2 regions of the Microcoleus sp. F4-D5 genome follow, and region 2 is predicted to be linked to the other one. Evidence: riboswitches for the same ligand, from Rfam matches in the RefSeq annotation. Region 2 holds a riboswitch; the other holds the start of a gene.
What was found. A riboswitch is a leader RNA that binds a small molecule or an ion and turns the genes downstream of it on or off. The one in region 2 is predicted to bind cobalamin.
Positions count from the first base shown of each region.

Region 1: linked by a shared signal. The riboswitch ahead of cobG (precorrin-3B synthase) and the one ahead of QUA80_RS04605 (energy-coupling factor ABC transporter permease) in region 2 are both predicted to bind cobalamin.

Region 1 is NZ_JAUBSX010000079.1:27,287-33,297, reverse strand. It holds gene QUA80_RS27095 (precorrin-8X methylmutase) at 1-590, opposite strand, end outside; gene cobG (precorrin-3B synthase) at 739-2,274, opposite strand; adenosylcobalamin-variant (AdoCbl-variant) riboswitch at 2,317-2,396, opposite strand; gene QUA80_RS27085 (hypothetical protein) at 2,609-3,013, shown strand; gene QUA80_RS27080 (GNAT family N-acetyltransferase) at 3,181-3,678, shown strand; gene cbiE (precorrin-6y C5,15-methyltransferase (decarboxylating) subunit CbiE) at 3,699-4,907, shown strand; gene QUA80_RS27070 (hypothetical protein) at 5,176-5,766, shown strand; gene QUA80_RS27065 (DNA methyltransferase) at 5,766-6,011, shown strand, end outside.
Region 2 is NZ_JAUBSX010000006.1:40,073-46,083, reverse strand. It holds gene QUA80_RS04615 (FAD-dependent oxidoreductase) at 205-1,785, opposite strand; gene QUA80_RS04610 (Uma2 family endonuclease) at 2,028-2,810, opposite strand; cobalamin riboswitch at 2,985-3,131, shown strand; gene QUA80_RS04605 (energy-coupling factor ABC transporter permease) at 3,193-3,912, shown strand; gene QUA80_RS04600 (energy-coupling factor ABC transporter substrate-binding protein) at 3,916-4,248, shown strand; gene cbiQ (cobalt ECF transporter T component CbiQ) at 4,323-5,117, shown strand; gene QUA80_RS04590 (DUF2207 domain-containing protein) at 5,386-6,011, shown strand, end outside.

The sequences.
Region 1 (6,011 bases), on a different contig from region 2:
GTTGCCATTGCACTGCCACCGCGCCGCCCGTGCAGCGTAATAAATGGCACTCCCCGACTGTTGGCTGCCAGTTCGGCTTTGGATTCGGCAGCCCCGACAAATCCTACCGGGAAACCCAGAATTAAAGCCGGTTTGGGTGCTCCGGCATCCAGCATTTCCAGCAGTCGGAACAAAGCTGTCGGGGCATTGCCTATGGCCACAACTGCACCCTGCAAGTTGTCCAGCCACAAATCCACAGCTGCAGCCGATCGAGTATTTCCCATTTGCCGCGCCAACTCCGGGATTTCGGAATGCCAGAGGGTGCAAATCACCTGATTGTCAGCGGGAAGGCGTTTGCGAGTGATGCCTTCGGCCACCATCCGGGCATCGCACAGGATAGGCGCACCTGCTGAGAGGGCTTGGCGTCCGCAGGTTGCGGCCCCGGGCGAAGCTGCTAAATCTGTAACTATATCGGTCATGCCGCAACTGTGAATTAGTCGCACGGCTACCGATTCTAAATCGGGCGGCAAGGTTGACAAATCTGTTTCGGATCGAATTGTGGCAAAGGATTTGATGTAGATTTCTGTTCCGTCTCGAATGTAGTCAATCATTGTTTAAAACTGTTATGGGAATTTTGTTGGATTTGTGAAATAGATTTTTTGAATAAACCGCGAAGATGGAAAGGGCGCGAATGAAGAATTATCAAGAGATATAGAAAGACAAATGATTAAAATTTGTCAGTTTCAATGGAATCTTTTTTCAGTTTAAATTCCCATTTTCGGTGTTCAATAACTCCTGTAATTGGTCGATCGCCAGCCGATCGACAAACTCACCAAATGACTCCAAAGGCTCTCGAAACCGCTGATATACCTTCAACAAAAGCTCGATCGCACCGGGCATCTCGACCGCACTCACCCTCTGGAAAATTTGCCGCCCGAAGGGTAAATCTTTTCTACCCGCATAAATGTTGTAACCTTCGATTATCTCGTCTCCTCGCTCAATCTGAATTCCCAGCAGCGTGATATCAATTGGCCGGTGCTGGGCGCAAGACTTTTGGCAACCGCTGAAATGAATGTTGATCGGCAGGTCGATCGTCAATTTTTGCGCTAAATCCCTCGCCATTGCTAAGGCGTGAGTTTGAGTATCTGTCGCCGCCGACGCACAGCCGCTGCTGCCGGCACAAGCCACCAAGCACGAATCTAGGCGAGTTGGGGATGAGTGCAATCCCAAATCGGCAACTTGCTCTTTTACCTCAAAAAGCTGGGAGTTGGGGATATCAGAAATCAACAGATTTTGCCACGGCGTAAGTCTCAGGGTACCGCTGGCTAGATTTTGGGCTAAATTTGCCAAATTCCGCAGTTGTTTTGATTCTAGCTTACCTAGGGGCAGTGCAATTCCCATGTAGGAGAAACCGGACTGTTGCTGAGGGTAAATGCCGAGATGTTGGTGATGGGGGAGGGATTTTTCAGATGAGGCGATCGATCGGGCGGGCAAGATGCCCACCCCACAAGCAAATTCACTCTTGGTGGAACAGGCATCTTGCCTGTTTTTGGGAAACTTGCAAGATGTGAATTGCAATAAAAATGGTAAATTATGCTGTACCTTTTCTAGATAAGTTTCAGCGCCCCAATCTGCCAGCAGGTGACGCAAACGCGGTTTTTTACCATCAATTCGAGGCTTATTTTTTGTGTATTCAAGATAGGCGCTAGCGAGGGCGGCTAATACTGAAATACATTGCGATTCTTGGATTAAAATTCGTGTGTCGCTGTTTAAATGCAGCCGAAAAACGATTTCTGATTGGGTTGAACGCCCTTCAGCAGCTAATACAATATCGTTGCGTAAATCGCGGATCGAAACTGCTTCCCCGCCGTCAAAGCCAATACTGAACTTAGGCGAAAGTTCCGACAATTCGGGATGCGTTTGCAGGTAATCATCCCAAGCTTTCACTAGCGGGCGAGTATCGAGTAACTGCTGGCGATCGATCCCTGCTGTCGGACTTGCCATAATATTGCGAATCGGGTCAACTTCAACGCGGCGAGATGCCAATCCCAATTCCAGCAAATCTTGCCAAACTTCATCAGAAACTGGCGAATTCAAGTCTCGGATTTGCAAATTCGCCCGATTCGTTACTTGCAAACAACCGGTACTGTATCGATCGACCAAATCGGCGATCGTCCGACACTGCTGCGCGTTTAAAATTCCCCCCGGAATCCGCATTCTCGATAATATTCCGTCTCGGGCGCGGGAACCGTAAAATAAACCCGGACAAGTCGGCAATTCACTCAAAGCTAACAAAGAAACTCCTCCCCGTGCGACGCAGGGAATCTAAAGTAAACTCCTGAAATCGGCATTCTGACTTTGACAGTTGCGGCACAGCGCCGGAATTGCACCGGACTTTCCCGCTTTCAGGTTTAAGAAATCTATCACAAGTCGATCGGCATCAGCCAGATCGATCGAGTTTCTTAACAAATCTCCGGGCGAGCTCGCCTTTTAGGGAGGAAATTCGTTTGATTGTCTTGCTGATTCCTGAATAATTTTTTATAATATATAATCTAAGTCAAAATCACTCTAAGAGTGCGCGACTTCTAACTTCGGCTGTAAAACCTGCGATCGCGTTATTTATTTATTTATGACAATTGAAGAATTGCAAATCAAACTCGCAGAGATCAATCACCTTGTTGAGACATTCCAAACATCAGTAGCTTTGGAAAAATACTACTCGGATGACACTGTGATGATTGAAGGAGATGGTACAATTACTAGCGGCAAAGAAAACTGCCGCCAAGGAAGAGAAATCTTTTTTCAAGAAATGTTAGTTGAGTTTCGAGAATCAAAATTAATTAGTCAAGACATCGCTGTTTCAGCCGACAAAAATTATGATTTTGTAGTAATTTCCAATTGGTACAATGATTACACCGTTAAAGTTGAAGGTCAAATCATTGATTCCAAAAGCAACCAAATCTCGATCGGCTATTGGAAAGATGGTTTGGTAGTCAAGGAAAGTTACAACTATCCAGTGATTACGGTGGTTTAGCACTGTTTGTTAATTAGACTTACGCAAAACCTGCATAAACCGGGTTTTTTGCCTTATCTGTGCGCGATAACCAAGTATTGTCGAAAAACCAGGTTTATGACCGGCCGTGCGTCCCGGACTAATATTGATAGGTGCGATCGTTATTGAACCTGAGAAAAATAATCCGCATGATACTTGAAACTCAGAGATTGGTTTTGAAACCGATTGTGGAGAGCGACCTCAACACGCTTCATAGAATTTTTATCGATGCCTATGTGAGGAGATATCTGTGCGACGGCGAAATCTGGTCGCTACAAAAGGTTGAAGAAATGCTTGCCGAAAACAAAAAGCTGTTTGAAGAAAATAAATTCGGTTTGTGGTTTATCGAGACCAACACCGAGCAAGAAGTGATTGGATTTGTGGGTTTGTGGTATTTTTTTGAAGAAGAACAGCCCCAGTTACTTTACGCATTGCTGCCAACAGCAACTAAAAAAGGCTACGCTACTGAAGCTGCAACCAAAATAATAGAGTATTGTTTTGATGAACTTGGCTTTGAGTATGTTGTCGCAAGCTGCGATCGCCCAAACATTGAGTCGCTTAAAGTCGCAGAAAGACTCGGAATGAGGCAAGTAGAAGAAAGAATTATGAATGGAAATCCGATATTATTCTTGAGAATCGATAAGTAGTAATTAGCAGTAAGGATTCAATGCACAAATGGCTTTCGGTGGTGGGGATTGGCGAAGACGGACTTTCGGGATTAAGTGCGATCGCCCGTTCTCTACTCTCTCGATCTCAAGTCGTTGTCGGCGGTGCCCGTCACCTAGCAATGCTACCAACCGACGACACCCGCGAACAATTGGTTTGGGCTTCGCCTTTGCAGACAACAGTCGATGAAATCATCCGCCGCCGGGGACAATTTGTGTGCGTCCTAGCCAGCGGCGATCCGATGTGTCACGGCATCGGCGTCACGCTGTCGCGCAAAATTCCTATTTCCGAAATGACTGTGATTCCCGCAGCATCGGCTTTTAGTCTTGCTTGCGCCCGTTTGGGTTGGCCGCTGGCCCAAGTTGAGACTTTCAGTTTGACAAATCGCCCGATCGCGTCGATCGCCCTTGCTTTGTCCTCCGGCGCGCGCTTGCTGGTGTTGAGCGCTGACAGACATACGCCAGCAAAAGTTGCCCAATTGTTGACACAGCGGGGGTTTGGCAGCAGTTTGATGACCGTGTTCGAGCGGATGGGAGGCGACTCGGAACGCCGGATCGAGGGGGTAGCAGCAGCCTGGAATGCAGCGGATTTGGCGGATTTGAACACGATCGCGATCGCAGTTGCAGCCGATCGACAAACTCTTATCCTCCCCCGAACTGCGGGTTTGCCGGATGCGGCTTATCGCCACGACGGACAACTTACCAAGCGGGAGGTTAGAGCCGTTACTCTGTCAGCGTTAGCACCGGTTCCGGGAGAGTTGCTTTGGGATGTGGGCGCGGGTTGTGGCTCGATCGCGATCGAATGGATGCGGAGTCATCCTCGGTGCAGGGCGATCGCGATCGAACGCCACCCAACTCGGCTGCAATACATCGCCGAAAATGCGTCTATTTTTGGCGTTCCCGAACTCGAAATCGTTGCGGGAGAAGCGCCGGAAGCCCTGACAAATTTGCCTCAACCGAATGCTATTTTCATCGGCGGCGGTGTCACCAGAGAATCTGTGCTGGAAACTTGCTGGAATGCTTTAGGTGATGGCGGTCGATTAGTTGTTAATGCAGTGACTATTGAGAGCGAACTTAAAGTGTTGCAGTGGCACGATCGTTATGGCGGGGAACTAATTAGAATTGGGATTCAGCGAGTAGGGGCGATCGGTTCTTTTCTCGGTTGGAAGCCGCTTGCACCGATTATACAGTGGGTGGTAGTTAAGAGGTAAAAATGGTGATAAAAGTAGTATAATATCAAAAATAAAGATATTATCCAGTAATTGCAAAGTAATCGTGACTGAAGAGAACCTATACCTCAAAAGATTCCTAGACCCCGTAAAACTTTGCAGACGGTACAAGCCCAAATTCGGGCTAGGCAATAGAGAGGAAGGATTGGATCTGGAACGGTTCTTATTAATCTACGGAGCCGATCCTTTTTACTCATGGATTGGTCTTGATTCAGATTAGATGTACGCTGCTCACAAAGCCGCTGGTGGCATGACCTCGGTTTATCGACAAATTGGGAAAGGTTGTGAAAATTTATTCAGACAAATAATAATTGATCGAGCAGGATACGAAGATCCCAAATATGCCATGTGGTCTTACGTTGCGAAGACCAAAAACGACAAGGACAAAACTTTGTCCTTGGATGCTCGGCTAGAACTGAGCGAAATTCAAAATCTTGAGGTTAGAGGAAGAGTTATTCAGTGGATAGCGGACTACAGCAGTTCTCTTAATGTTCCTGCCCCAGCAAAGGGAGCCGTATTTGAAGTTCGGCAGGGATACAAAAGTAAAGACAGCAAGAGACAAAATGCTGACATAGATAATATTGCTGTTGCTTGGGCAAACGGCTATCTGCCAGTCTTTGCAATTTTTTCTTCTCAGATTGATGTCGATTTAGTACTACGCTATCGAAACAGCCGTGGAGGAATCCTGATTGGCACAACATCGGGCAGCAATCAAATTTCGCTGTTTGTTTTTTCCCAGGAAATTTTAGGCTATGATTTGGCAGATTTTTTTCGCCGAAACTCTGAGGCAATCAAAAGCGAAATTTACACCACATTGGCAGTTTTACTAAGTGCAGACTGATGTCATCTACTATTCACCAAAGATCTGACTATACTTTCAAAGCTAATCGCAATCTCGGGCGGCATGGGTGGCTTCGACTTACTCCGGCTTATGGCGTGAAACTTGTGGAAAAGCTTTTGGCTTTTGTTGAGAAAGAGTCAATTATTCTTGACCCTTTCTCTGGTACAGCTACAACAGGACTTGTTGCTGCTCAACAAGGAAACCAAGCATTCGCGTTTGATATCAACCCGTTTCTTATTTGGCTT
Region 2 (6,011 bases):
TTTCACTCATTTCTTGCTAAAAACTTTTGTGTAGAGTTTCGTTCTACAGACCCAACCTACTACTGCATTGTTGATTGATAGGACTTACGCACGGGCGGTCAGAAACCGGTTTTTTTTACCGAAAGACTCGTTACAGACGGCAGAACAGCGTAAAAAACCGGGTTTCAGCAGGTTTTGATGCGTAAGTCATAATTGAAATTGCTATTACGCAATAGCATCCGAACTGACAAGATTCTCAAATTGCGCCAATAGCATTCCATCACTCTTATTTGGAATTCCAAAAATTTTAGGTAGCTGACCTGTTTCAGCGAGAACTTGTCTCACTTCTCGGTTAGATACATCGGCTAGATTTTTGTTATTTAGAAGCGCATTAATCGCAGCGATACCCACACCTTGACCAACTGCGGCGTTGAATTCAACTATTCTGCCGACAGAACAGGCCAACCCTTCAAATCCAGAACACGGACTGACTACTGCCAGGTTAGGAACGTTTTTAATTAATGCGTGGCGGATGCCAATATTAAAGATAGGCTGTTTAAAACTCAGACTTTTAAACCATCCTAAACTGTTTGCTTTCTCGCCAATACCCGGGATGCCTCCGCGGACATCAAAATGATAGCTAAATGTTGCCAGTGCCTCATTACCTGGTACGCCACCTAACAGCATTTGTGCGCCCGTTAAAGGTTCTACAACTCCCGTCACATTGCCGGCGTGTCGGATATAAAGTTCTGAGGCATAAGTAACAGAAGTAGCCCCCAAACTCCTCAGCCAAGTTGTAAGAAATAACATCTCCTTTTGCATATTAGCCGTGGGTTTGCTCCCGCTTCTCGCTAACGCTTCTGCTTCGCTGGCGCTGACTGCAAATAAAATCGCATTCCACGAAAGTCTTTGATTTGGAAGTATTGCTATATTTCCCTCATCTAAAATTACGCCGGTTTCAGGAAAAGATAGTTTTATTCCTCTAAAGGAGTGGTAAGCTACAGACAGAGCCGGCGAGCGAACATCTATGTAATCGTTACCCGCCCACAGAGTTTTGAGATTGCCTCTAGTGTCGATCATTTCCCGCCGAAGTTCTTCTACTAGTTTGGCATCCTTGCCTGCAGCGTACAGCAAAAAATATTGACTCTCGGAATCGGCAAGGTTTGTGAAACGTTTGAGATAAATGTAATCGAGTTCTTTCAGTGCTCTTGCACTGAGTCCTTGGGTTTCAAAAACGAGGGTAACTGGAAGTTCTGAATTAGGCAGACCAAATGTTTCAAATCCCTTCAGCTTTCTCACGCCTGCGGCTTGAGCTAATTCGGCATTGACAGTGGCATCAATAAATTGCTTGCCGGCATAAACTATGCCTTTAGATGTGGTTATACTGGCAATTTTCTGACCTTCTTTATTGACTGATTGAATTTCTACTTTGCTGAGGATATCGACTCCAGCTTGTAACAGCATTTCTTTCAGCGCTGCACTGGCTTTGCGGGGGTCAAGTGCAATTGCGCTGACACCGGATTTTTGCAGGAACTCTTTATAGATTGCCGCCGGTGAACCAAAGATATCTAAATTTAAAGATTTTTGAAGTTCTTCACTAATCTGGCTTCTATCTAAATAAGCAAGGCCGCCTCTTACCAAATGCCCGCCAATTCCTTCTTGCAAGCTTCCTTTAGACATCAGCAGAACTCGCGGATAACGCTTTGTGCGGCGACGATATTCTCTGGCCGCCGAGATAACAGCGAGAACTCCTGGAACTTCATCACCAAAGCCGATGACATCGTAATAACGCAGATCCATGACCATTGTTTAATAACCTCTGCTGATTGTCATTTTTTCGAGCTGCATCTCAATGTTTTCCGTCAAACTCTCTGTTTTTTCCACATCTAGCTGCATTTTTCCTGAGTTTTGCGATAAATATTCACATATTCCTGGATGCGGCAACCGGGTTTTTTCCAGAAAATTTTTCGTTGAGGACGATCGATCTCGGTTTAAAAACTCGGTTTCTCAGCGTCTAGAGTCCGTCAGTCTGGTGCTCTTGATTGCCATCAGCTTAGATTATCAGGATCTATCCCCAACTCCCGCAGTCGCTGAGCTAGTCGATCGGAACGTTGGGCCAATCGATCGGCGCGCTGCGATTCCTGTTGGGCGCGCTGGGCTTCCTGTTGGGCGCGCTGCGATTCCTGTTGGGCGCGCTGCGATTCCTGTTGGGCGCGCTGCGCTGATTCTTTCACCTGTTCTTCAGGAGTCAGATAACGTTTTCCACCGGCATCATACCAATACAACCACTCCCTTGTCACCCCAGAATAACTTCCCCTTTCACAACCAATCCCCAAACCAATTTCTGGCATCCAAACTGGATTTCCTGGCTGCAACTCGTACTTCCCATTGACTAACTTGTGTACTTCCAAACGGGGTTTACGGCGGCGGCGGGAAGAATAAATCACGTAATAAAGTACGCCTAAAGCTTGATATTCCTCCAACTTTGTGCTGTATTCCTTGCGATAAGTTGGGGAAACTACTTCCAGCACAAAAGTCGGCAAAACATTTTCATCCCACAGCACGTAACTGGGACGCAATTCTTCATCGTAAAACCTTTCTACACCTAAACTCAAGAAAGCATCTGGCACAATGGCAGGTTGATCGGGGTGATAATAGATACCCATATCTATGCCAAAAAACCAGTCCATGCGTTCTGCCCAAAGTATCAGCAATATTGCTTTTAACAACCCCGGTATTAGTTCTTGCAGTTCGTTATCCACAGGCGTTTCATCAGAGTCTGGTAGTTCATCGGCTGAGGGCCAGTGCCTGGGCAAGTTGTACTGTAACATTGCGGCTTTCCTCAAAACTCATTAATATTATACCGTTGATTTGTTTGGCGATAGTATTGATTGAACGAATCGCGAAGACGCGAAGGAAAAGAAGAAAATATGATAGGTAATTTTGACAGAGTTAATCTGAATGAATTTTTGTAAAATATTTGCTGAGACTTACGCGATCGACTAAACTATGTCTAACCAGTCGGTTCTAATGGGGAGCAGCCGTTAGAGGAAACGGGGAAAGTTCGGTGCAAGTCCGGCGCTGTCCCGCAACTGTAATGAGAGTCATGTCGCTTTCTGAGTCAGGATGCCCGCCGATGTGTTAATTTACATAGTCTCATCTGCGAGGTTCAGCGTGAAGGCCAGAAATCGGAAATTGGTCAGCTTGGGATTGATGGCTGGCTTGAGTTGTTATATTGTCCTGGGATCGGCAACGCCCGCCGCAGCTATGCACATTTCGGAAGGTTTTTTGCCGGTGCAGTGGGCTGCGTTTTGGTGGATGGTGGCGTTGCCTTTTTTTGCAGTAGGTTTGCGATCGATTGCTCGCATTACAAAAGAACACCCGGAACTTAAACTATTGCTTGCTTTGGCGGGTGCGTTTACTTTTGTGCTTTCTGCTTTAAAAATTCCCTCGGTAACGGGCAGTTGTTCTCACCCGACGGGTACGGGTTTGGGTGCAATTTTGTTCGGCCCTTCGGTGATGGCGGTACTGGGGGCTTTAGTCCTGTTGTTTCAAACGTTACTGTTAGCGCACGGTGGCTTGACAACGCTGGGAGCGAATATGTTTTCGATGGCGATTGTCGGCCCGTTTGCCGCGTATTTTATCTATCAATTGCTGTTGCGAACTGGCAACCAGCGGGCGGCAATTTTTTGTGCGGCGGCTTTGGCAGATTTACTGACTTATGTGGTGACTTCGATTCAATTAGCGTTAGCTTTTCCGGCAGCAAGCGGCGGTTTTATGGCTTCGTTTCTCAAGTTTGTTGGCATCTTTGCTATCACTCAAGTACCCCTAGCAATCAGTGAGGGATTGCTGACTGTATTAGTCTGGAATTGGCTGCATTCTTACGGGAAGCAGGAGTTGGAAACTTTGAAATTATTGAGACAGGAGTCATAAGCCGTGAGTCAAAAAAACACAAGAAATCAGCAAGCTACTTCACAACAAAATTGGATGTTGGTAATTGCTGTCATCGCGCTTGCCGTTATTCCCCTAGTTTTTGTCCGGGGTGAATACGGCGGAGCGGATGGGGAAGCTGAGAAAGCGATTGCGGAAATTCAACCGGACTATCAACCTTGGTTTAACCACTTTTTTGAGCCTGCTAGCGGAGAAATTGAAAGTTTGCTGTTTGCGACTCAAGCGGCGCTAGGGGCTGGCGTAATTGGCTACGCGATCGGGCTGTACAAGGGGCGCACGGAATCTCATAAATCTGATGATGAATCGCCGTCGGAATAAATGGCGAATAAACGGCGAATAGAATTCGCTTCTACACATACAAAGTCCGCCTGCGCGGACTGAAAGACTTTGGAATGAACCATCAGATTGATAGTCTGGCTTATACAAATCGCTTGCGGGGGTTGCCGCCATCTCACAAGTTATCCTTTGCGATCGCCCTTTTAATTCTGTCTCTAGTTTCTGGGGCGATCGTCCAATTGTCGATCGCCCTTTGGTTGGCCGTCTGGATCGTCGTCTATGCGGGTATTCCGGGGAAACTGTATTTGCGGTTGCTGTCGCTACCATTGATGTTTTTGCTGACAAGTTTGCCTGCTTTGGCGATGGGTGCGGTTGCGGGCGATCGTATCCCGGCAATTGGGTGGGATATTTGGCAAGGTTGGGGCATTAGCACCGGCACTTTTTATCTCTATGTGAGCCGCTCTGGGATATACCAAGTGAGCTTGCTGTTTGCCCGCGCCTTCGCATCGACAAGCTGTATGTATTTCATCCTCTTGACGGTGCCATTTACCGAAATCTTGCAAATTCTCAGACAATTACGCTGTCCAGAGTTAGTCACAGAACTGCTATTACTAATGTATCGGTTTATTTTTAGCTTATTGGCGATCGCCGATGAACTTTGGATTGCTCAAAACTCGCGCTGCGGCTACCGCACTTGGAAGCTGGGAATGCACAGTTTAGGTATTTTAATCGGGCAATTGCTTCAGCGAACTTTGGAAAACTACCGTCAAGTCTCGCTGAGTTTAGCGTCGCGCGGCTTTAATGGAGAACTGCGCGTTTGGAATTCTTACCCTTACAAACCTTCGCGAAGATATACCTTGGAAGCCGTGTTTGGGTGTACAGTTTTAACTTTGTTAGGTGTTGTATTTTAATCTAATTAAACTTTGGGGCGGGCTAGAAGCCCACCCCACTCATGGTTTCAAGAAACAGGACTGTCAAAATTAGAGGTGCACCACCTTAGCAATTCTAAATGAATTGTGAGATGGGCTTCTAGCCCTTCCAAGCTAGAAGCAAACCATCCCAATCTTCATTTTATCAATATGACTTTTATGAACTAAAGTAATGATTTTTATGAATTGACCTTACAATAAACCTATTGAATAATTGTCATCAATAGCTGTTATGTAGGGAAATTACATTATGAACAAACGGCACTTCAAAAAAATACTTTATTTCTTAATGACCTCCTTGACCGTATTTATGGTCACAGTCACTCATGCAGCAGCCCAACAACTACCGTTTTACTGGGATAACATCAACGTCACAATCGACGTTCAGACGAACGGAGATATGTTAGTTACCGAAACCCAAAAATATGTGTTCACAGCCGACTACAACACTGAACGATATCGCTATATTCCTCTAGGTAAGGTAGATGAAATTAAAGATGTCACCGTTCAAGAAAATAATCAAATAATTCCGAGTAGTACGGGGATTGAAAACAATGAACTTTGGATTCGTTGGCAACATCGATTAAAAGCGCCAGAATCACATACTTTTGTCATCAAATATCGCGTGATAGGCGGATTGCAGCTACATGGTGAGAATACTCTAGTTTATTGGAAAGCTATTGCAGCGGGTCGCAAAGCTCCGATTAATACGGGAAAAGTTACGGTGAAATTACCAGAAGCTTTGTCAGGTCAAGTTCTCTCGTTTACGAATTTTGGTACAGCCGCAGTTCCGCGTCAAGTAGATCCTAAAACATTTGAGTTTGTGGCAAGTCAGCCTATTCCACCCGAACAAGAATTAGAAGTACAAATCGCATT